DNA from 3 places in the Aeromicrobium sp. HA genome. Region 1 is predicted to be linked to each of the others. Evidence: riboswitches for the same ligand, from Rfam matches in the RefSeq annotation. Region 1 holds a riboswitch; each other region holds the start of a gene.

The links. Region 1 has a riboswitch for cobalamin ahead of O3S82_RS01870 (energy-coupling factor transporter transmembrane component T). Riboswitches for the same ligand answer to the same signal wherever they lie in the genome.
Region 2: it holds a riboswitch for cobalamin, as region 1 does, so the genes downstream of both, O3S82_RS08555 (ABC transporter substrate-binding protein) here and O3S82_RS01870 (energy-coupling factor transporter transmembrane component T) in region 1, are expected to answer to the same signal.
Region 3: it holds a riboswitch for cobalamin, as region 1 does, so the genes downstream of both, O3S82_RS08525 (VWA domain-containing protein) here and O3S82_RS01870 (energy-coupling factor transporter transmembrane component T) in region 1, are expected to answer to the same signal.

What each region holds. Positions count from the first base shown of each region.
Region 1 covers NZ_CP114372.1:373,577-381,262, reverse strand. Annotated here, with positions in the region: gene O3S82_RS01895 (sugar ABC transporter ATP-binding protein) at 1-513, opposite strand, end outside; gene O3S82_RS01890 (ROK family transcriptional regulator) at 607-1,773, shown strand; gene O3S82_RS01885 (hypothetical protein) at 1,864-2,514, opposite strand; gene O3S82_RS01880 (ECF transporter S component) at 2,511-3,323, opposite strand; gene O3S82_RS01875 (ABC transporter ATP-binding protein) at 3,320-4,921, opposite strand; gene O3S82_RS01870 (energy-coupling factor transporter transmembrane component T) at 4,918-6,063, opposite strand; cobalamin riboswitch at 6,139-6,274, opposite strand; gene O3S82_RS01865 (hypothetical protein) at 6,282-7,139, opposite strand; gene O3S82_RS01860 (hypothetical protein) at 7,136-7,686, opposite strand, start outside.
Region 2 covers NZ_CP114372.1:1,745,083-1,752,768, forward strand. Annotated here, with positions in the region: gene O3S82_RS08540 (precorrin-2 C(20)-methyltransferase) at 1-996, opposite strand, end outside; gene O3S82_RS08545 (precorrin-8X methylmutase) at 993-1,658, opposite strand; gene O3S82_RS08550 (nitrite reductase) at 1,655-2,533, opposite strand; cobalamin riboswitch at 2,583-2,764, shown strand; gene O3S82_RS08555 (ABC transporter substrate-binding protein) at 2,821-3,849, shown strand; gene O3S82_RS08560 (FecCD family ABC transporter permease) at 3,846-4,865, shown strand; gene O3S82_RS08565 (ABC transporter ATP-binding protein) at 4,862-5,623, shown strand; gene O3S82_RS08570 ((2Fe-2S) ferredoxin domain-containing protein) at 5,620-6,273, shown strand; gene cobN (cobaltochelatase subunit CobN) at 6,270-7,686, shown strand, end outside.
Region 3 covers NZ_CP114372.1:1,736,045-1,743,730, forward strand. Annotated here, with positions in the region: gene O3S82_RS08505 (histidine phosphatase family protein) at 1-223, opposite strand, end outside; gene cobA (uroporphyrinogen-III C-methyltransferase) at 220-981, opposite strand; gene O3S82_RS08515 (cobyrinate a,c-diamide synthase) at 1,185-3,602, opposite strand; gene cobO (cob(I)yrinic acid a,c-diamide adenosyltransferase) at 3,599-4,213, opposite strand; gene O3S82_RS08525 (VWA domain-containing protein) at 4,215-6,221, opposite strand; cobalamin riboswitch at 6,269-6,414, opposite strand; gene cbiE (precorrin-6y C5,15-methyltransferase (decarboxylating) subunit CbiE) at 6,485-7,686, shown strand, end outside.

The DNA of each region.
Region 1 (7,686 bases):
GCGGGCGTCGAAGCTGACGGCCTTCGCGATCTCGACGATCTGCTGCTCGGCCACCGAGAGGGACCGTACGCGACGCGACGGGCGCAGGCCCTCGATGCCGAGGCCGCGCAGCAGCTCACCGGCCTGACGCTCCATCCCGCGGGTGTCCACGAGTCCGCGGCGGCGCGGCTCGCGACCGAGATAGATGTTCTCGGCGATCGTCCGCTCGGGAAGCAGGTTGAACTCCTGGAAGACGGTGGCGAGCCCGGCGCGCTGCGCCTGGACGGGGTGGGTGAACGCGACGGGCTCGCCACCGAGCTCGACCGACCCCGAGTCCGCGGGATGCACGCCTGCGAGGATCTTCATGAGGGTCGACTTGCCGGCGCCGTTCTCGCCCACGAGTCCGTGGACCTCGCCGGGGACCAGGTCGAGGTCCACGCCGTGCAGGACCGGGTTGCCGACGAAGGACTTCGTCACGCCGCGCACGCGCAGCACCGGCGGGGTCCACCGCTCGTTCAGGACAGCGTCGTTCACGGTTGCACTGTGACACAGATCTCCACTTCTGTCGAGAAGTCGGCAGAAGTTGTGCGCTAGACGTTCAAAAGCCCGAGTGGTTGAATCACCCCCGTGAAGACCAGCGACGTGTTCGCCCTGCTCCAGCGCGAGGGTCGGCCCATGACCCGCGCGGAGCTGGCGGAGTCGACGGGCCTGGCCCGCTCCACCGTCGCGTCCCGCGTGGACCTGCTGCTGCGCCTCGGCCTCATCACCCCCTACGGCGGGCGGAGCTCCACCGGCGGGCGTCCCCCGTCACTGCTCGCGGTCAACACCGCCGCCCGCGTGGTGGCCGCGATCGACCTCGGCGCGCGTCATGCCCGCGCGGCGATCGTCGACCTGTCGGGCGCCGTGCTGGCCCAGGAGCGCCAGGACCTCGACATCGCCGACGGCCCCGTGCCCGTCCTGAACTGGGTCACCGCGACGATCGAGCGGCTGCTGCTGCAGACCGAGCGCCCGCTGGGCGACCTCGCCGGGATCGGGATCGGCCTGCCGGGGCCCGTCGAGCACTCCACGGGGCGCGCCATCAACCCGCCGATCATGCCCGGCTGGGACCGGTTCGACGTGCCGCAGTTCGTGCGCGGCTCGTTCGACGTGCCCGTGCTGATCGACAACGACGTGAACATCATGGCGCTGGGGGAGCAGGACACCCAGTTCCCCGAGATCGACGACCTCATCCTCATCAAGGTGGCCACCGGCATCGGCGCGGGCATCATCGCCGGCGGCGAGCTCCAGCGCGGCGGGCAGGGCACCGCGGGCGACATCGGCCACATCCGGGTGTCGCGCAGCAGCGACGTGGTCTGCCGCTGCGGCAACGTCGGCTGCCTCGAGGCGCTCGCGGCCGGCCCGGCGATCGCACGTGAGCTGGGGCGGACCGGGGTCGCCGAGGCCACCGACGTGGTCGAGCTCGTCCGCGCGGGCGACCTCGAGGCGATCCAGGCGGTGCGCCAGGCGGGCCGCGACATCGGTGACGTCCTGGCGATGATCGTGAACTTCATCAACCCGTCGGTCGTGGTGATCGGCGGCGCGCTCGCCGAGGCGGGTGAGCACCTCATCGCCGGCATCCGCGAGGAGGTCTACCGCCGGTCGCTGCCGCTGGCCACCGAGCACCTGCGGATCGTGCCGTCGGTCAGCGGCGAGCAGTCCGGCGTCCTGGGCGCCGCGGCGATGGCCATCGGCCACGCCCTCTCCCCCGAGGCGATCGAGCAGGCCAGCGCCGAGCTGCTGGCCGCCGCCGACTGAGTCCTCCGCATCCCCGAGATTTGCTCCGATCTCGACGTTTCAACCGGTCTGAAAGGTCGAGATCGGAGCACATCTCGGGACGGGGCGGGGTCAGCCGCGGCGCCGGCGGCCGACGACGAAGGCGGCGACGGCGACGAGCAGCGCGGCGGCGATGGCGATCGGCAGCGCGATGGCGGCCAGCGGGGTGTCGTCGTCCTCGATGACCGTGAGATCGCTCTGGTACGCGGAGTCATGGGTGACCTCGGCCGCGGCGCGGGTCTCGGCGCTCGCCGGGGCGGCGACCTCGACGGTCTCGCCGTCGGCCATCAGGTGGTACTTCAGCGCGATGAAGTCGCCCTCGGCGACCTCGTACTCCTGCAGGCCCACCGACGCGTAGCCCCAGTCCTGGTCCTCCTTCGCCACGAGGAACGCCCAGTAGCCGGGGCCGTTGAGGGCGTTGCCGCACTTCTCCTGCTCCGGCGTCGGCTGACCCTCGATGCGGCACACCATCGGCATCGCGGCGGTGGTCTCCTCGGTCTCCAGGCCCACGGCGTCCAAGACCTCGAGCCCGGTGTCGCCCGCGGCGCCCTTCGCGCACAGCACGCGGTCCTCGCCGCCGAGCGTGCCGAACTCCAGCACCACCGGCACGTCCGAGGCCGCGTCGCAGGACCCGTGGTCCTCGGCCGACGCCGCCGTCGGCAGCGCGATCGCGCCGGTCGACAGCAGGGTGGCCGCGGCGAGGCGGGCGAGCAGGCTCTTCATGTGGACTCCTTGGAGAGGTAGCGGGCACGCCGGGCGGCGCGCCGCAGCGTGGCCAGGACGGCGGGGCCCAGGAACACGACCAGCAGCGCGTTGGTGATCGCGCGGCCGAGGTCCCAGCCCCAGAACGAGGTGAGCAGGGTGAAGACGAGGAAGCGCTGAAGGTTCTCCAGCACGGGGTCGCCGGGCACCATCGCGAGGGAGTCCTCGGCGCCGGGGATCGCGATGCCCAGCGTGAACGGCCACGACGACAGGTTCATCAGCAGCCCGTACGCGAACGCCGCGACCACCGTGTAGGCGGCCAGCACCGCGATCTCGGCCCGGCCCGTGGCGCGGCGCGGCAGCAGGCCCGCGCCCATCCCCACCCACGCGGCGCAGAGCATCTGGAACGGCAGCCACGGGCCCACTCCGGACGTCAGGAGCGCGGACGCGAACAGGCTCGTGCAGCCCAGCACGAAGCCGAAGCCCGGACCGAACACGCGCCCGCCGAGGATCAGCAGGAAGAAGATCGGCTCGACCCCGGCGACGCCCGCGCCCAGCGGACGGACGGCCGCGTTGATCGCGCTGAGGACGCCCAGCATCGCGAGCGCCTTGGAGTCCAGGCCGCCCTCCGACAGCTCGGCGACGACCACCAGGACGACCACGGGCATCAGCGCCATGAAGATGAAGGGCTGGTCGACGCGCGTCTGGCCCTCGGCCGGCGTGAAGATCAGCGGCCACAGCAGCATGAGCAGGCCGGCGACGCTGGCGGCCGCCAGCACGAGCGCGGAACGCGGCGTGACGGGGACGGCGGTGTGCCGCGGCGAGGTCATCGGACCACCTCCGACGGCAGCGCGGCGGCGACCTCGTCCACGGTGAGCCAGTCGCGGCCGAGCACCTTGGAGACCTGCGGGGCGAACGCGGGCGACTCGGCCAGCACGGTGCGGACCGGTCCGGTGGAGACGACCTCGCCCTCGGCCATCACGACCACGGTGTCCGCGACCGAGGCGACGAACTCGACGTCGTGGCTCGACACGACCACGCCGCGTCCCTCGGCGGCGAGGTCGTGCAGGATCGCCGCCAGCGCGGCCTTGCCGGGGTAGTCGAGACCGCGCGTGGGCTCGTCGAGCGCGACCACCGCGGGCTGCGCCGTCAGGACGATCGCCAGCACCAGCGCGAGCTTCTGCCCCTCGGACAGGTCGCGCGGGTGGCGGTCGCCGGGGATGCCCGGGGCGAGGCGGTCGAGCAGCGCACGGCACGAGCCCGGCGCCACGCCGGACTGGTCGTCGGCAGCGGCGCACTCGCGGTCGACGGTCTCCAGGTAGAGCAGGTCGGCGGCGGTCTGCGGGACGAGGCCGACGAGCATGCGCGCCTCGGACGGGCGGACGTCACCCGGGTCGACGCCGTCGACGTCGACCGCGCCGTCCACCCGGTCGCCCGTGCCCTGCACGGCCCACAGCAGCGAGCTCTTGCCCGAGCCGTTGCGGCCCATCAGCGCGACGACCTCGCCGTGGCCGACCTGCAGGTCGACGTCGTCGACCGCGGTGAAGCGGCCGTACTGCACGGTGACGCCGCGCGCCCGCAGCGCCGGCGGGCGCTCGAACGGCACGTGCACCGGCGGCGGCCCGAGGCGCGCGGCGAGCGGCTTGACCCGGCGGCGGGCCTCGCGCACCGACAGCGGCAGCGGGCTCCAGTCGGCGAGCCGGCCGAGGTGGACCAGCGGCGGCGCGACGGGCGCGTCGACCAGCAAATCGGCGGTCTCGCCGATGCGGACCCGACCGTCCTCGACCACGGCCAGGCGGTCGGCGAACGGCACGACCCGCTCCATGCGGTGCTCGGCCACGACGACGGTGAGCGCCAGGTCGTCGACGAGGCGCGCGATCGTGGCGAGCACGTCCTCGGCCGCGGTGGGGTCGAGGGCCGAGGTCGGCTCGTCGAGCACGAGGACCCGCGGGTGCATCGTCAGCACCGAGCCGATCGCGACCCGCTGCTGCTGGCCTCCGGACAGCGACCGCACCGAGCGGCGGCGCAGGTCGGCGATGCCGAGCAGGTCGAGCGTCTCCTCCACGCGGCGGCGCATCGTCTGCGGGTCGAGGCCGAGGTGCTCCATCCCGTAGGCGAGCTCCTCCTCGACCACGTCGGCGACGAAGCCCGAGACCGGGTCCTGGGCGACGTAGCCGACCAGGTGCGCCAGCTCGCGCGGCGGTCGGCCCAGGATCGAGGCGCCGTCGACGTGGATGTCGCCGGCGAGCGTGCCGCCGGTGAAGTGCGGCACGAGTCCGTTGAGCATGCCGAGCAGCGTGGACTTGCCCGAGCCGGTGCGGCCCGAGACCAGGACGAGCTCGCCCTCCTCGACCTCGAGGCCGACGTCGCGCAAGGTGGGACGCCTGGCGCCCTCGTACCAGAACGAGACGTCGTCGAAGCGGATCATGCGTCGTCACCTCCGACGTGGTCGTGGGCGGAGGGGGCCTGCGGCGCGACGAACACCGGCAGGATCCCGATCGCCACGACGGCCAGCGACAGGACGCTCACGGGTGGCCAGCCCGGCACGCTCGGGTAGATCACGGCGATCTGCTCGGAGGACAGCAGCTTGAGCCCCACGGCGACGGCGAGGCCCGAGCCCGCGGTGAGGTACTCGGCCAGGTGCCAGCGCTGCGGGCGGTAGCGGGTGCGCTGCACGCGTCGGCCCGCCGACCGCAGCGCCAGCACGGCGAACACGAGGCCCAGCGCCAGCATCGGGTAGGACAGGATCCGTGGCGCGGTGCCGTCGAGGTAGCCGTAGGTGCCGACGCTCAGCCCGAACAGGCCGACCAGCATGAGCACGCCGGTGGCGAACCGGTCGCGCTGCGTGGCGGTGCCGCTGCGGCCGTAGCCGCGCGCGTCCATCCCCGCGGCCAGCGTCATCGACCGGTCGAGCGCGTCCTCCAGCACGGGGATGACGATGCGGTGCATGGCGCCGGTGCCGCGGCTGGCGTCACCGCGCAGCTTGCGGGCGCGGTTGACCCGGCGCACGCTCTCGGCCAGCTGGGGGAAGACCGAGACCGCGACGACGAGCGCCGCCCCGACCTCGTAGAGCGCCGGCGGGGCCGAGGCGAGCAGCCGCTTCGGGTTGGCCAGGGAGTTCGCCGCGCCGACGCAGATCACCAGCGTGGCCAGCCGCATGCCGTCGTACAGGCCCACGAGGACCTCGTTGACCGTGACGTCGCCGAGCAGCTGGATCCCGCGGGCCACCTCCGGCAGCGGGATCTCGGGCAGCGAGAACAGCACGGGGTCGCCGGGGGCGGAGCCGCCACCGAGCAGGATCCGGAACACGACCCGCATGACCACGATGACGAGGCCGAAGTACAGGTAGTACCGGAACGACAGCGCCCACGGCGCATCGCCGCGGCAGGCGGCCACGACGAGCGCCGCGATCGCGACCGTGACCAGCAGCAGGAACGGGTTGAGCGTGAACGAGGCACCGGCCGCGAGCCCCAGCGCCCACAGCCACCAGGCGCCGGGATGCAGCTCGCGCCGCGGCCGTCCGGTGGCCGCTGGCGGCCGGGTGGGGGTGGGGTCGACGACGGCGGTCATCCGGTCCCCTTCCCCACGGGACGGGGGCGAGGTCCACGAGGGCGGTTCGCCCACCCGTCGCTGCTCGACAACATCTGGTGGCGGCGTCCCGGCGCGGGTTCCCGGCTCGCACCGCCCGGGCGGGCGGGGCTGACGGTTGCGGCACAGCACCGGAATCGCACCGGTTTCCCCTGCGCCGGACGTTGGTCCAACGTCAGGAGTCTACTCGCACCGCGCCCTCAGCCCGCCCGGCGGCGGTACCAGACCACTCCCCCCGCGGCGGCCAGCACGACCACCACGGCGGCCGCGGTCGCGAGCGCGGCGCCCGAGGTCGCATCCGACCCCTCGGCCGCGGTCGGCTGCACGGCGGGCGCGCCAGCAACGTCGTCGTCCGTCCCGGCCGAGGCCGCGGGAGCCGACGCACTCGGGGTGGCGGTCGAGGCGCTCGCGGACGGCGTCGCCGTCGAGGGGGACGGGGTCGCCCCCGCCGACGCGCTCGCCGTGGCCGAGGGAGCCGAGGAGGCCGGGCTCGCGGCCCGCGTCGAAGGCGTCGACCGCTTCGGAGTCGACGCCTTCGACCCCTGCTCCTTCGAACCGGGCTTCGGGCTGGCGGAGGTGGGACGCGAGGGCGGAGGCGTGGGGGCGGGGGCCGCCACCGGGGGCTTGACCGAGGGCCACGTCCGCGACGAGGAGTCCTGGAACACGAACGCGACGGAGCCGCCCTGCGGCACCTTCAGCGCGGTGACGCCCAGACTCGAGTAGGTCCAGCTTCCGGTCTTGCCGTCCGACCAGAACAGGCCCCAGTAGGCGTCCACGGGCGAGGCCTCGACGCACGGGTCCGACGCGGGCGCGCCGTTCACCTGGCAGACGAAGCCGGGCGCGCGCGACGCGTACCTCAGCTGGTGCCCCGCGTCGACGAAGTTGTTCGCGGCGCGTCCACCGCCGTCGGCGTCGCAGCCGACGCTCGACCCGACGACGACCGTGACGCCCGTCCCGCCGGTGCACGCGGCCGCGTGCGCGGGGGCGCTGAGCGCCGCCGGCCCGACGGCGACCCCGAGGAGGGTCGCCGCCAGGAGGCGATGGACGAGTCGGCTCACTTCACGACCCGGAAGACCCGCACGCCGTTGCGCTCGGCATAGGCGCCGCGGACGATGACCTTCGTCCGGCCGACCTTCTTGCCGACCTTGAGGCGATACGTGTAGCTGCCGGCCTTCGACGCGACGCCGCGCTTGACGAGCTTGCCGCGGTAGTAGACGCGCACCGGCTCGCCGGCGACGAGGCCGCGGACGACGACCTTCTGCACCTTGGCGCGGCGCACCGTCGACTTCGACGAGACGCGCAGCTTCTTGGCGGCCAGCACCTGCACCGAGGAGGTCGCGACGGCGCGGCCGGTGGCGTCGCCGACGACGACCGCACGCTTCGCGGTGCCCTTCGGCGCGCGCACCGTGAACGTGGCGCGACCCGCGGCCGGGACGACGGCGCGGGCGGAGGTGCCACCCGAGACGCGAGCCGTGCTGCTCCAGCCGGCAGCCAGACCGCTGGCGGTGACCTTCAGGGTGCTGCCCGAGCGCACGTACTTGGGCACCGACACCGTGGCCTTCGGCACGGAGAGCAGCGCGAGCGCCGGGGCGGCCTGCGCCGAGG
Region 2 (7,686 bases), 1.4 Mb from region 1:
GGCCACGCGCTCGCCGGCGAGCGCCAGCTCGAGGGCGTCACGAGCGCGGTCGACCTCCACCGTGTTGCCCGACGCGTGACGCACCAGGCCGGAGCGCTGGGGGACCCGCTCCACGTAGGGGCCGTAGCCGACGACGTGACCGACCTCGGCGAGCACCTGCGTGGCCTCGGGCGACAGCCAGGCGTCCGGCCCGGGGCCCAGGCCCACGACGACGACCTCGGCGTCCACGGCGGGCGCGACGGCCTCGGGTGCCGGGCTCTCGTACCGCGCGACTCCGGGGCGGGTGTCGCCCGGAACGAGCACGATCGAGAAGTACGGCACGGTCTCGGGGTCGACCTCGGCCACGGGCAGCACCCGCTCGGCGTCCATCGACGCGCGCTCGACGTACCAGGAGCCCTCGACGCGGCCGGCCTGCTCGAGGGCCGAGCGCACCTTCGCGAAGGTCCGGCCGAGCTTCATGATCACGGCGCCGTCGGTGTCCGCGAGGCGCCGGGCCAGCTCGGGCTCGGGCAGCGTCCCGGGCAGCACGGTCAGCACGTCGGTCTGCCGCACGAGCGGCAGTGCGGTGGTCGCGGTCGCCGCGGCGAAGGCCGGAACGCCGGCGACGACGTGCGTCTCGAACTCACCGTGGAGCCGGTCGTGCAGGTACATGAACGAGCCGTAGAGCATCGGGTCGCCCTCGGCCAGGACGACGACGTCGCGGCCGGCGGCGAGGTGCTCGCGGACCCGACGCTCGCAGTCGGCGTAGAAGTCGGCCATCGCGCCGGCGTACCCGCCGGGATGGTCGCTGACCTGCGTCGTGACCGGGTAGACCAGCGCCTCCTCCGCGACGCCCGGGCGCAACAGGCCGGCGGCGATGCGGCGCGCGTTCGACTGCTTGCCGACGCCCTGGTGGTAGGCGACGACGTCGGCTGCCTCGATGAGCCTGGCGGCCTTGAGGGTGATCAGCTCGGGGTCGCCGGGGCCCACGCCGACGCCGTACAGCCGCCCGGTCACTCGCGCTCCTGGGCGAGCGCGTTGAGGGCCGAGGCGGCCATCGCGGAGCCGCCGCGGCGCCCGGTGACGACGAGGTACGGGACGTCGAGTCCGGGCACGTCGGAGGCGAGGTCGATCAGGGCCTGCTTCGACTCCGCGGCGCCGATGAAGCCGACCGGCGTCCCGATGATCGCGGCGGGACGCGGGGCCCCGTCGCGCAGCATCTCGAGCAGGTGGAACAGGGCCGTCGGGGCGTTCCCGAACGCCACGACGGCGCCCTCGAGGTGCTCGGTCCACAGTGAGACCGCGGCGGCCGACCGGGTGGTCGACCACGCCTTGGCCAGCTCCGGGACCCGCTCGTCGCGCAGCAGGCACCGGACCTCGTTGTCGCGGGGGAGCCGAGCGCGGGTGACGCCCGAGGCCACCATGTGCGCGTCGGTGAGGATCGGCGCGCCCGACTCCAGCGCCGCGCGCGCGGCCGACACCAGCGCGGGGTGGATCACGAGGTCGCGGGCGAGGTCGGTCTGACCGCAGGCGTGGATCATCCGCACGGCGACCTTCTCGGCGCCCGCCGGCACGCCCGTCAGGTCGGCCTCGGCGCGGATCGTGGCGAACGAGTCGACGTAGATCTGGGCGCCGTCGGTCTCGTAGGCGTACCGGCGGGCGGGTGGGGCGAGGGTCATGCGTTCTCCAGGTCGGGGACGATCAGGGTGCGCCACGGCGTGATCACGACGAGCGGGGCGTCCAGCGCGAGGACGTCGTCCATCAGCCGCCGGTCGAGACGTCCGCCCGGTGCCGCCAGGTGCAGCGCGAGCCGGCCGTCGTCCTGCGTGATCCTGCCAAGCGGCGGCGGCTCGGCCGACACCCGGGTCTCCTCACGGCGTTCGTGGACGTGCCCGAGGAGGCCGGCTCCGGCGCCGGGCAGCTCGTCGACGTGCCACGGCGACTCGGGCTGGGCACCGGCGGCCGCGACGAACCTCCGGGCGAGGCCCGCGAGCGCCTCCGCGGCCTCCGCGACGGGCACGGCCGGACCCCACGCCGAGCGCCCGGCACGGAGCTGCGCCTCGGTCGTCGAGACCGCCACGAGACCCAGGTCGAGGTCGCGGCCCGCGACGTCGCCGCGTCCGTCGTCGAGCACGAACAGGAAGCGACCGGCGAGCGCGGCGAGCATGGGATCGGCGCACAGACGCTCGTCCAGCTCGCGCACGGCAGGTCGCAGGTCGACGCGGCCTCCGACGATCCCGGTGAGGGGCGAGGCCATGATGTTGCGGACCCGCTCGTGCGAGGCCGACGGCATCAGGCCGGTCGCCATCACGGCATCGACGACGGCGTCGGGCAGGCAGCTGTCGTCGTGCGCGATGCCGCGGACCTGCAGGTTGGCTCGGGAGGTCAGGTGCACGGCGCCGTCCCCGTGCGACTCGGCGACCTCGTGCAGTCCGCGCAATGCGCCGGTCGTGAGGCGGCCGCCCGGCACTCGCACGCGCACCAGGGCGCCGTCGTCGGCGATCCAGGGGCGCAGCAGGCCGGGGCACAGGTCGCGGCGGGTCCGTTCGGTCACGCCGACATGGTGCCATCCGGCCCTGCCGCCGCACGTCCGGCCGCGGGACTGCTACGGTCGGCTCGCCAGTCAAACTCAGCGATGAGCCAGGGAACCCGGTGAGAGTCCGGGACTGACGCGCAGCGGTGAGGGTGACGGGCGGGGCACACAGCCACTGGACCGAGAGGTCTGGGAAGGCGCTCCGTCCGGTCGATCCCGAGTCCGAAGACCTGCTGGCCCTCACGGCAACCGCCGTCTGGTCCCACCGGGCTTCGCGAACGAGCCCCAGACCTCGAAGGATCACGCCCGTGCGTACCTCTGTCCGCCGTACCCTCGTCCTGCTCTCCGCAGGCCTGCTGACCCTCGGCGCCTGTGCGTCCGAGGACACCGATCCCGACCGCGCCTCCTCCGACGGCTACCCTCGCACCCTCGAGAACTGCGGCCGCACCACCACCGTCGAGTCCGCGCCGCAGCGCATCGTCTCACTGAACCAGGGCTCCACCGAGATCCTGCTGTCCCTCGGAGTGGCCGACCGGATGGCCGGCACCGGCACCTGGACCGACCCCGTCATGAAGGGCCTCGAGGCCGAGAGCGCGAAGGTCGAGCGGCTCGCCGACAGCGCCCCCTCGATGGAGCGGGTCCTGCAGACCGAGCCCGACCTCGTGACCGCCTCGTTCGCCAGCACGCTGGGCAAGGGCGGCGTCGGCACGGCCGGCGCGTTCGCCGACGTCGGCGTGCCCACGTACCTGTCGCCCGCCGAGTGCGAGGGCAAGGACAACGAGGGCGACGACGACGGCGCCCGGACCGGTGTCCTCGAGATCGACGCGATCTACCGCGAGATCACCGAGCTGGCCGAGCTGCTCGACGTGGAGGACCGTGGCGACGAGCTGGTCTCGTCGCTGCAGGACCGCGTCGCGGCCGCCTCCGCGAAGGCCCCGGAGGACGACGTCAGCGTCCTGTACTGGTTCGCGAACGCCGAGTCGCCCTACCTCGCCGGCTGCTGCGGCGGTCCCGGCATCATCACCCGGGCGCTCGGCCTGGAGAACGTCTTCGACGACACCAAGGCCGAGTGGCCGCAGGTGGGCTGGGAGACCGTCGCGGAGCGCGACCCCGACGTCCTCGTGATCGGCGACCTCACCCGCAAGAGCCAGACGGCCGAGTCTGCGCAGGCCAAGATCGCGTTCCTCGAGTCCAACCCCGTCACGCGCGAGATGACGGCGGTCAGGAACCGGCGCTACGTCGCGCTCTCGGGCGCCGCGCTGAACCCCTCGATCCGCACCGTCGAGGGCCTCGAGCAGGTCGCCGACGCGCTGGCCGAGTTCGGCCTGTCGCAGTGACGGTCACCCGGCGCGCCTGGATCCTGGGCTCGGCCGGGGTGGCGGTGCTGGTCGCGTCGGTGTGCGTCGCGGTGACCATCGGCCCCTCGGACGTCGGTCCGCGGTCCGTGCTGTCCCTGGCCTGGTCGCGGGCCATCGGCGGCGAGTCCGGGCTGACCCGCATCCAGGAGGGCATCGTCTGGAACCTGCGCCTGCCCCGCACGCTGCTCGCCGCGGCGTGCGGGGCCGGCCTGGCCGTCTGCGGCGTCATCCTGCAGTCGCTGCTGCGCAACCCGCTGGCCGACCCGTTCGTCCTCGGCGTCTCGTCCGGCGCCTCCACCGGAGCGGTCTCGATCGTCGTGCTCGGCGTCGGCGCGGGGACGATCGGCCTGGCGGGAGGCGCCTTCGTGGGCGCGATGGGCGCGTTCCTGCTGGTGCTCGTGCTCGCCGCGGCGGCGGGCGGGACCACCGACCGTGTCGTGCTGGCCGGCGTCGCGGCGACGCAGCTGTTCTCGGCGCTGACCTCGTTCATCGTCTTCACCGCCGCCGACGCCGAGCAGACCCGCGGCGTGCTGTTCTGGCTGCTCGGCTCGCTCGGCAGCGCCTCGTGGACCGACGTCGCGGTCGTGGGCTCGACGGTGGCGCTCGCCGTGGTCGCGTGCCTGCTGCTGGCGTCGACCCTGGACGCGTTCGCGTTCGGCCAGGACAGCGCCGCCGCCCTCGGCGTCGACGTGGGCCGCGCCCGGATCATCCTGCTCGTGATCACCGCACTGACCACGGCGGTCATCGTCAGCACGTCCGGTGCCATCGGGTTCGTCGGGCTCGTCCTGCCGCACGTGGCCCGCGCGATGGTGGGCGTGAACCATCGCCGGATGCTGCCGCTCGCGGCGATCAGCGGCGCCGTGTTCCTCGTGTGGGTCGACACGGCCGCCCGCACCATCATCGATCCGCAGGAGCTCCCCGTCGGCGTGGCCACGGCGCTGCTCGGCGTGCCGGCGTTCGCCCTGGTCCTGCTGCGTCGGAGGTCCCGCGCATGAGCCTCAGCGCCTCCTCCGTGTCCTGGGCGGTCCGCGACCGCCTGATCGTCGACGGCGTCAGCATCGACGCGGCGCCCGGCTCGATGGTCGGGCTGCTCGGGCCCAACGGGTCGGGCAAGTCGAGCCTGCTGCGGCTGCTCGCCGGGCTGCGGGCCCCCTCGTCCGGGGTGGTCCGGCTGGGCGACGACGACCTCGCGACCCTGCGGCGGCGTCACGTCGCCCAGCGCGTCGGCGTGGTCGAGCAGGAGTCCGCGACGGACACCGACCCGCTCGTCCGCGACGTCATCGAGCTCGGCCGGATCCCGCACCGGCGCTCGTGGCAGCCCGCGGGGGAGCACGACGTCGACGCCGTGCGCCGTGCGGCCGCGGCGACCGGCGTGCTCGAGCGACTGGAGCAGCCCTACGCGACCCTCTCCGGCGGCGAGCGCCAGCGGGTGCAGATCGCGCGCGCGCTGGCCCAGGACCCCGAGGTGCTGCTGCTCGACGAGCCCACCAACCACCTCGACGTCCGTCACCAGCTCGAGGTGCTGCGGCTCGTCCGCGACGCCGAGGTCACCGCCGTGGCCGCCCTGCACGACCTCAACCTCGCGGCGGCCTACTGCGACGAGGTGGTGGTCCTGGCCGAGGGCCGCGTCGTGGCCTCCGGCACACCCACCGCGGTCATCACCGAGGACCTCGTCGCCGACGTCTACGGCGTCACCGCGTTCGTGGAGCCGCACCCCGTCACCGGGGCCCTGACGGTGGTGTGGCAGCCATGACCGTCCTCGTCCACGTCGCCACCGCCCTGTCGGACGCCGCGCGCCAAGGCGTGCTGCGCCGCGCCGCCACGGAGGCGGGCGCCCGGATCGCGTTCCTGCAGGGCGCCGAGCCGACCTTGGTCCGCGTGCTGGACGAGCTGCACGGCGAGGGCGTGCGCGAGCTGCGTCTCGAGCCCGTCTCCACGGACGACCTCGCGTTCGCCCGCTCGTGGGTGGGACGCGTGGCGGGGCACTGGCTCCGCGCGCAGGTCGACCCGCCGATCCTGCACTTCGGTGACCGGACGATCACCGGCCGCGAGGCCGCCCTGACGTCCTCGGCCTGGAATGCCCCTCCGGCCCTCCGGCACCACCTGCTGCTGTGCCGCGGACCGCGCTGCAGCGCCCACGGGTCCGACGACACCTACCGCGCCCTCGTCATGGCCCTCGTGCAGGAGGGCCTCACGGACTCCGACGTCCTCATGGCCCAGACCGGCTGCCTGTTCCCGTGCAACCACGGACCCGTGGCCGTCGTCCACCCCGAGGGCGCCTGGTACGGCCCCGTCGGACCCGACGACGCCGTCCGGCTCGTGCGCGAGCACCTCGCCGCCGGCCGACCCCTCGACGACCTCCGCATCCCCGGCACCACCGCGCCACCCGAAGGAGCAGCATGACCCGCATCGCCCTCATGTCCACGTCCGACACCGACCTCCTGTCGGCCCGCGCCAGCGGCGCCGCCTACTCGTGGGCGAACCCCGGCCGGGTGACCGACGACCGCCGCGACGCGCTGGTGGACGAGGTCGACCTGGTCGTCCTGCGCGTCCTGGGCTCACCGGAGGACGTCCGCGACGTCGCCGCCCTCGTGCGCGAGCGGGGCCGTCCGCTCGTCGTGCTCGGTGGCGAGCGGCTCCCGAACGCGGCCCTCATGGAGCTGTCGACCGCGCCGATCGGCGTGTGCGCCGAGGCCCACCGCTACCTCGCCGAGGGCGGCGCCGAGAACCTGCGCCAGCTGCACGCCTTCCTGTCCGACACCGTCCTGCTCACGGGCGAGGGCTTCGAGCCGCCCGCCGTGCTGCCCGAATGGGGCGTGAGCGAGCGCGCCACGCCCGCCACCGAGGGCCTGCCGCGCGTCGGCATCCTCTACTACCGGGCGCACGAGGTGAGCGGGAACCAGAGGTTCGCGCACGAGCTCGCGGACGCGATCGACGCGACGGGTCGTGGCACCGGCGTCCCGATCTTCGTCTCGTCCCTGCGCGCCGCCGCCGACGACCTGTTCGACGAGCTCGCGACCCTCGACGCCATCGTCGTCACGGTGCTGGCCGCCGGCGGGTCCAAGCCCGCGACCGCGAGCGCCGGCGGGGACGACGAGGCGTGGGACGTCGAGCGGCTGCGTGCGCTGGACGTGCCCGTCCTGCAGGCACTTGCGCTGACCTCGACGCGCGAGGAGTGGGAGGCCTCCGACGACGGCGTCACGCCGATCGACTCGGCCACGCAGATCGCCATCCCCGAGTTCGACGGGCGCCTCATCACGGTGCCGTTCTCGTTCAAGGAGGTCGACGACGACGGCCTGCCGCGCTACGAGACCGATCCGGAGCGCTGCGCACGGGTGGCCGGCATCGCGGTCAACCACGCCCGGCTCCGGTTCGTGCCGCCGGCCGAGCGCAGGGTCGCCCTCGTGCTGTCGGCCTACCCGACGAAGCACAGCCGGATCGGTAACGCGGTCGGCCTCGACACGCCCGTGTCGGCGATCCGCCTGCTCCGGCAGCTCCGCGACGCCGGCTACGACCTCGGCGCGCCGGGCGAGATCCCCGGCGTCGACCCACTGCCGCCCGTGGAGGGCGAGGAGCCGGACACCACGTCGGGCAACGCGCTCATCCACGCGCTCATCGAGGCCGGCGGCCAGGACGAGGAGTGGCTGACGCAGGCCCAGCTCAGCAGCTCGCACGTGCGCATCAGCCGCGACGACTACCTGCGCTGGACCGCCGACCTCCCGGCCGCGCTGCGCGACGAGATGGTCGAGACCTGGGGCGAGGCGCCGGGATCGCTGTTCGTCGACGACGACGGCGACATCGTGCTGGCCACCCTGC
Region 3 (7,686 bases), 1.4 Mb from region 1:
GCTCGACCGGGAGACCGAGTACCTCGGCGACGATCTCAGCGGTCTCCACCGCACGCTGAGCGGGGGAGGACAGCAGCATCCACACGGGCGCGCCCTGCAGCCGGTCTGCGGCGTCACGCGCCTGGCGTCGTCCGGTCTCGGTCAGGGGTGGGGTGGGGTTGCCGTACTGGAGCCGGCCCGCGGCGTTCCAGGTCGACTCGCCGTGCCGCAGCCAACAGATCACGGCTCGAGCGCCGCCACGTGACCGATCACCGCGACGGCCGGTGCCCCGATCCCTGCGGTCGCGGCGTCGGACGCCGCCTTCGCGAGGGTGGTGCGCAGGCTGCGCTGGCCGGCCAGGCTGGCGTCCGCGACGAGCGCGCACGGCGTGCCGCCGTCGAGTCCCGCGTCCAGGAGCGCCTCGGTGATCGCGGGGAGCGTGCGCACGCCCATCAGGACGACGAGCGTGGTGCCCGAGCGGGCGAGCGCCGCGTAGTCGATCGTCGAGTCGGGGTGGCCCGGCGGCACGTGGCCGGAGATCACGGTGAAGCCCTGGACGAGTCCGCGGTGCGTCACCGGGACGCCGGCGAGCTCGGGCGCCGCGACGCTGGAGGTGACGCCGGGAATGACGGTCGTGGCGATGCCGGCGGCGGCACAGGCCTGGACCTCCTCGAAGCCGCGGCCGAACACGTACGAGTCGCCGCCCTTGAGCCGGACGACGTGGCGCCCGGCCGTGGCGTGGTCGACCAGGATCCGGTTGATCTCGTCCTGGCTGGTCGACCGTCCGAAGGGGATCTTCGAGACGTCGACGACCTCGGCGTGGGCGGGCGCCCAGGCGAGGGCCTCCCACGGCGCCAGCCGGTCGGCGACCACGACGTCGGCGGTCTCGATCGCGGCGCGTCCGGCGACCGTGACCAGACCGGGATCGCCGGGTCCGGCGCCGACGAGGGTGACGCGACCGGTCGTCGCACCGGCGGACTCGCGGGCGACCGGCCTCGCCAGGTGGCGGACGACGAGGTCGAACGAGCCCTCGTCGACCTCGTCGCGCGTCCAGCGCAGGTGGCCGCGCTGCGCCAGGTCCTCGAGGGCGGTGCAGACGGAAGGAGCGCGCACCGTGACGGACGCGCCGTCGCCGAGGAGGCTCGCGACGGTGGGGACGGCATGCTCGGCGCCCTCGAGGACGAGGACGGACAGGCCGGTGGCGTTCAGGTGCATGCGGTGTGGACTCCCCACGTGGTGAGCAGGTGGCGGGTGACGGAGGGCTCGCGGACGGCGAGGCGCACCCAGCCGTCGTCGAGGCCCGGGAAGGTGTCGGCGCGGCGCACGGCGATCCCCGCCCCGCGCAGGCGTGCGTGGGCTCCCGTCCCGGCGCGGGCCAGGACGAACGGGCCGGAGGACGCCGCGGTGGGCACACCGAGCTCGGCCAGCCCCTCGACGAGGACGCGACGGTGCACCTCCACCTGGCGGGCGCGCCCGTAGGTCTCGGCCGCGGCCTGCGGCCCGGTGGCGGCCACGACGGCGTGCAGCGCGGGCGTGCTGACCGACCACGGAGCCTGCTGGACCCGCAGGTCGGCGACGACGGTGGCGTCCCCGACGACGTAGCCCGCGCGGATGCCCGGCATCGACCAGAGCTTGGTGAGGCTGCGCACGACCAGCAGGCCGGGAACGCGGTGCGCAGCCAGGCTCTGCGTCTCGCCCGGGACGAAGTCCATGAACGCCTCGTCGACCACGACGACGCGACCCGGACGGCACAGTGCGCGCAGCACGGCGGCCGGATGGAGGCGTCCGGTCGGGTTCGTGGGATTGCCCACGACGACGAGGTCGGCGTCCTCGGGCACGTCCTCGGGGACGAGGGCGAAGTCGTCCTCGGCACGGCACACGACGTGCGTGACGTCGTGCCCGGCGGAGCGCAGCGCCACGTCCGGCTCGGTGAACTGGGGGTGGACCACGACAGGTCGACGCCACGGGCGCGCGCGAGCCATCAGCAGGAACGCCTCTGCCGCGCCGGCCGTGACGAGCACGTCGTCGATCCCGCGCCCGTGACGACGGGCGACCGCCGCGTGGGCCGCGGTCGCGTCGGGGTAGGAGGTCGACGCGGCGACGCCCTCCGCCAGGGCACGTTCCAGCCAGTCCGGGCGGGGGAGCCGGCTCACGTTGACGGCGAGGTCGACGAGGCCGTCGCCCAGCTCCGCGTCGCCGTGGTGGCGCAGCGGGTCGTCGAGGCGCTCGGTCGTCGCGGGCTCCTGCGGCAGCACGTCGACCGCCACGGCGCCCGTGTGGGGACCGGCCGCCGCCACCGCCCCGGCGAAGGACTGCGCGAGCTGCGGGTGACCGGCCCAGTGCAGGTGCAGGTACGAGGCGCTGAGCGTGGTCCCCGCGAAGCCGACCTCGCTCCCGTCGACGGACCACGCCGGTCGGTCGCCGTGCACGGGCGTCACGGTCGTGCGATGGAACTCGTGCGCGGTGGCCTCGGTGCCGGCGGCGCCCAGGAGCTGATCGCCGTGGAGGGTGGGACGCCGGTACGACAGCGTGAGGCGGGGCGTCATGACGGCGTCCGCGTCGAGTGCGCCCACCATCGGGTGACCGTCCACCGAGCGGCAGAGGTACAGCAGGCCGGCGCACTCGGCCACCGTCGGCACGCCGTCCAGGACCGCCTCGCGCAGGTCCGCGCGCAGGCTCGTGTTCGCGCTGAGGGCGGCGGCGTGCACCTCGGGGAAGCCGCCACCGAGGTAGATCCCGCGCGTGCCGTCGGGCAGGCGTCGGTCGTGGGCCGGGTCGAACGGGACGACGGTGCAGCCGGCGGCCTCGAGCAGCTCGGTGGTCTCGGCGTAGCGGAACGTGAAGGCCCGACCGGCCGCGACGGCGACGACGGGCGAGTTGTCCGCGACCCGCATGACGTGGTCCGCGGGACTCCACGGGTCCTCGGTCAGCGCGGGAGCCGTCCGCGCGACGTCGAGCACCGCGTCGAGGTCGATGCCCGCGGTCACCTGCTCGGCGAGGCGGTCGAGTGCGGCTGCGGCCTCGTCGCGCTCCGCCGCGGGCACCAGCCCGAGGTGGCGCGAGGGAGCGCTGACGCCCTGGTCGCGACCCAGCACGCCGAGGACGGGGACTCCCGTGCGCTCGACGGCCCGCACGACCTCGGTGGCGTGCCGCGACGATCCTGCCTTGTTCAGCACGACGCCCGCGATGGTCACGCCGGGCTCGAAGGTGGCCATCCCGTGGACGACGGCGCCGATGCTGCGCGACGCGTGCGAGACGTCGACCACCAGGACGACGGGCGTCCGGGTGAGCGCGGCGACGTGGGCCGAGGAGGCGAAGCCGTCGCCACCGATCTGGCCGTCGAACAGCCCCATCACGCCCTCGACGACGGCGAGGTCGGCCCCGCGCGCGCCGTGGAGCAGGAGCGGGACCATGAGGGACGGATCGGTCAGGTGCGGGTCGAGGTTGCGGCCGGGACGGCCGGTCGCGAGCGCGTGGTAGCCGGGGTCGATGTAGTCGGGGCCCACCTTGTGGCCGGAGACGACGTGCCCGCGGGCGGCGAGCGCGGCCATCAGGCCGGTCGCGATCGTCGTCTTGCCGTGCCCCGACGCCGGGGCTGCCACGAGGACCCGTGGCAGGGTCACCACTCGATGCCTCGCTGACCCTTCTGGCCCACGTCCATGGGGTGCTTCACGTGGGTCATCTCGGTCACGAGGTCGGCGACCTCCACCAGCCGGGCGTCGGCACGGCGTCCGGTGACCACGACGTGCTGGCTGCCGGGACGGTTCGCGAGCGTCTCGACGACGTCGTCGACGTCCACCCAGCCCCACTGCATCGGGTAGGTGAACTCGTCGAGGACGTAGAGCCGGTGCCGCTCGGCCCGGATCCGGCGCTTGACCTCGGCCCAGCCCTCGGCGGCGTCCGCGGCGTGGTCGGCCTCGGTGCCGCCCTTGCGGCTCCAGGACCAGCCCGAGCCCATCTTGTGCCACTCGACCGGTCCTCCCTCGCCGGTCTCCTCGTGGAGTCGGGCGAGGCGCTCGAGCACGGTCTGCTCGCCGATGCGCCACTTCGCGGACTTCACGAACTGGAAGACGCCGATGTCCCAGCCCTGGTTCCAGCCGCGGATGGCGAGGCCGAACGCGGCCGTCGACTTCCCCTTCCCGTTCCCGGTGTGGACCATCAGCAGCGGCCGGTTGCGGCGCTGGCGGGTGGTGAGGCCGTCGTCCGGGACGACCAGGGGCTGACCCTGCGGCATGTCAGGCCACCCCCTCGCGCGGCGCGGTGGCCGCGTGGACGACGCCGGTGAGGCCGTCGGCGGTCACCTCGCCCAGCGGCACGTGCTCGGCCTGCAGGTGGGTGGCGAGCTCGACTCCGAGCCCGAGCCGGAAGCGCCCCGACTCGCAGTCCACGACCACGCTCTGGATCCCGGCCGCGGCGACGTGGCGGGCGGCGTGGTGGGCCCGGGCGAGGGCATTCGGGCCGGACGTGGCGCGGCCGTCCGTGACGACCACGAGCAGAGGACGGCGGGACGGGTCGCGCAGCGCCTCGCGGCGGACGACCTCGGCGGACCGGTGCAGCCCTTCGGCCAGTGGCGTGCGGCCGCCGGCTGGCAGGTCCGCGAGCCGGCGGGACGCCACCTCGACCGACCCGGTGGGCGGCAGGACGATCTCGGCGTCGTGCTGGCGGAACGTCACGAGGGCGACCTTGTCGCGGCGGCGGTACGCGTCCAGCAGCAGTGACAGCACCGCGGTCTTGACCTGCTCCATCCGGCGGCGCGCGGCCATCGACCCGGAGGCGTCCACGCACAGCAGCACGAGGTTCGACTCCTGGCCGACGGTCTCGGCGCGGCGCACGTCGGAGATGTCGAGCGCGAGTCCCCGGCCGTCGACGAGTCCCCGGCGGGCGAGCTGGTGCGGAGCCGCGGCGGCGATCGTCGCGGGCAGGTGGAGCCGGCCGGTGGGCTCGCCGTCGTGCCGGACGCCGGCGACACGCCCCTGCGCGGTGCGAGCGCGCGAGCGGCGCCCGGACTGGCCCTCGCCCGTGCCGCGGACCACGAGCAGCCGGGCCCGGCTGGGCTCGCCGGCGGACGCCACCGAGCCGGCACCGGCCGGCGCGGGACGGCGCTCGTCGTCGGGCGACTCGGAGCTCTCCTGCGGGGGAGTCTCGGGTGGGGTGCCGTCGGACGGGGAGTCGTCGGAGCCGCCGTCGCCACCGGGGCCGTCGTCGTCCGGCCCGTCCGGACCGGGGTCGGGCTCGTCGGAGCCGAGCAGGTCGTCGAGGCGGTCCTCGTCCAGGCCCGGCTCGTCGAACGGGTTGCGCCGGCGGCGGTGGGGGAGAGCGAGGCGCGCGGCGACCCGGACGTCCTCGCGGGTCACCTGCGTGCGGCCCTGCCATGCCGCGTGGGCTGCGGCCGTGCGGGCGGTCACGAGGTCGGCGCGCAGTCCGTCCACGTCGAACGCGGCGCAGATCTCGGCGATCGTGGTGAGGGTCTCGTCGTCGAGGACGACGTCGCGGACCCGCCCCTGGGCGTCGGCGAGGCGAGTGCGGAGCAGCTCCTGCTCGGCGGCCCAGCGCCCCGCGAAGCCCTCGGGGTCGGTGTCGAACGCCAGCCGGCGGCGCACCACCTCGACCCGTAGGGCGGGATCGCGCGGCGCGGCCACCTCGACCGTGAGGCCGAACCGGTCGAGCAGCTGCGGGCGCAGCTCACCCTCCTCGGGGTTCATGGTGCCGATCAGCACGAACCGCGAGGCGTGCTCGGCGGAGACGCCGTCGCGCTCGATGCTGACGCGGCCGGTGGCGGCGGCGTCCAACAGCAGGTCGACGAGGTGGTCGTGCAGCAGGTTGACCTCGTCGACGTAGAGCAGGCCGCGGTGGGCGCGGGCGAGCAGGCCGGGCTCGAGCTCGACGCGGCCGTCGCGCAGGGCGGAGTCGAGCTTGAGCGATCCGGTGACCCGGTCGTCGCTCGCACCCACGGGCAGCTCGACCAGCCGCACCGGGCGCTCGACGACCGGCGTCACGGCGCCGAACGGACCGTCGGGCGAGACGGCGTCGGGGTCCGCGGGATCGATCGAGAACCGATCACCGTCATAGGCGCGCACCGGGGGCAGCACCTCGGCGAGGCCGCGGACCGTGGTGGTCTTGGCGGTGCCCTTCTCCCCGCGGACCAGGACGCCGCCGATGAGCGGGTCGATCGCGACCAGGGTGAGGGCGAGGGTCATGTCGTCGGAGCCGACGACGGCACAAAACGGATACTGCGCTGGCATGTAGGGCTCCCGCTCGATCTGCCATGTCGGTCCGGGACGCGGATTGCGCCCCGGGTCGGATCGAGGCCGGTCTTCGGACTTCCCAGATCTGTGCCTGAGTCACCGCAGCGGGCCCTGTGCCGGATTCTCACCGACTTCCCAGATTCTCCCCGTGGCCAAACGGCCGTGGGGCACCTCGAACCTTCGCGATCACCCTAGACGCATCCGTGGCGGACCGGACGGGGGGCCCGGTGGCCGGGACGACCGGGCTAGGGTCCTCGACCATGAGCGTGCACGTGACCGTGGTCGGCGTCGGGGCCGACGGCTGGGCCGGTCTGCCGGCCTCGTCGAGGGCGATCGTGGAGGGCGCGCGGACGCTGCTCGGCGGCGACCGGCACCTGGCCGGCGTCCCCGCGATCCCGGGCCAGATCCGCCGTCCGTGGCCGTCGCCGCTGCGGGACGGACTGCCCGATCTCGTGGCGGCGGCCGAGGGTCCCGTGGTGGCGCTCGCGTCCGGTGATCCGCTGGTCTCGGGCATCGGCACGACGCTGATCGACCTGCTGGGGACCGAGCGCGTCGTGATCGTGCCGGCGGTGTCGTCGGTGGCGCTGGCGCGCGCCCGGATGGGCTGGCCCGCGGAGTCGGTGGGCGTCGTCAGCGTCGTCGGACGGGACGTGCGACTCGTCGTTCCTGCCCTGTCCGCGCACGGCCGCCTGCTCGTGCTGTCGAGCGACGAGTCCACCCCCGCGGCCGTGGCGACGCTGCTGACCGACCTCGGCTGGGGCGCCTCGCGGCTCGTCGTGCTGGGGGACCTCGGCGGCGCGGACGAGACCCGGATCGAGGGCATCGCGAACGCCTGGCACGCGACCGCCCCGCGCCTGAACGTGCTGGCCGTCGAGGTCCGTGGCGCCGGACCCGGCTGGGCCGTCGGCGGCGTGCTGCCCGACGACGCCTTCGACCACGCCGGCCAGATCACGAAGCGCGACGTGCGCGCCAGCGCCCTCGCGCGGCTCGCTCCGGCTCCCGGTCAGCTGCTGTGGGACGTCGGCGCCGGAAGCGGCTCGATCGGCGTCGAGTGGATGCGCGCGTGGCCCAGCGCCCGTGCGATCGCGATCGAGTCCCGTCCCGACCGGGCGACCCTCGTGCGCCGGAACGCGGACGCCCACGGTGTCCCGGGCCTCGAGGTCGTGGAGGGCGACGCACCCGCCGCACTGTCCGGCCTTGAGCGACCCGACGCGGTCTTCGTCGGGGGTGGCGCCACCGTCGACGGCGTGCTGGACGCGTGCTGGACGGCGCTGCTGCCCGGCGGCCGGCTCGTCGTCCACGCCGTCACGGCCGAGACCGAGGCCGTCCTCCTCGATCGGTACCGTCGTCATGGCGGCGAGCTCGTCCGCCTCCACGTCGAGCGCGCCGAGCCGCTCGGCACCTTCACCGGCTGGACGCCCGCCCGCGCCGTCAGCCAGTGGTCCATCGTCAAGGGAGACTC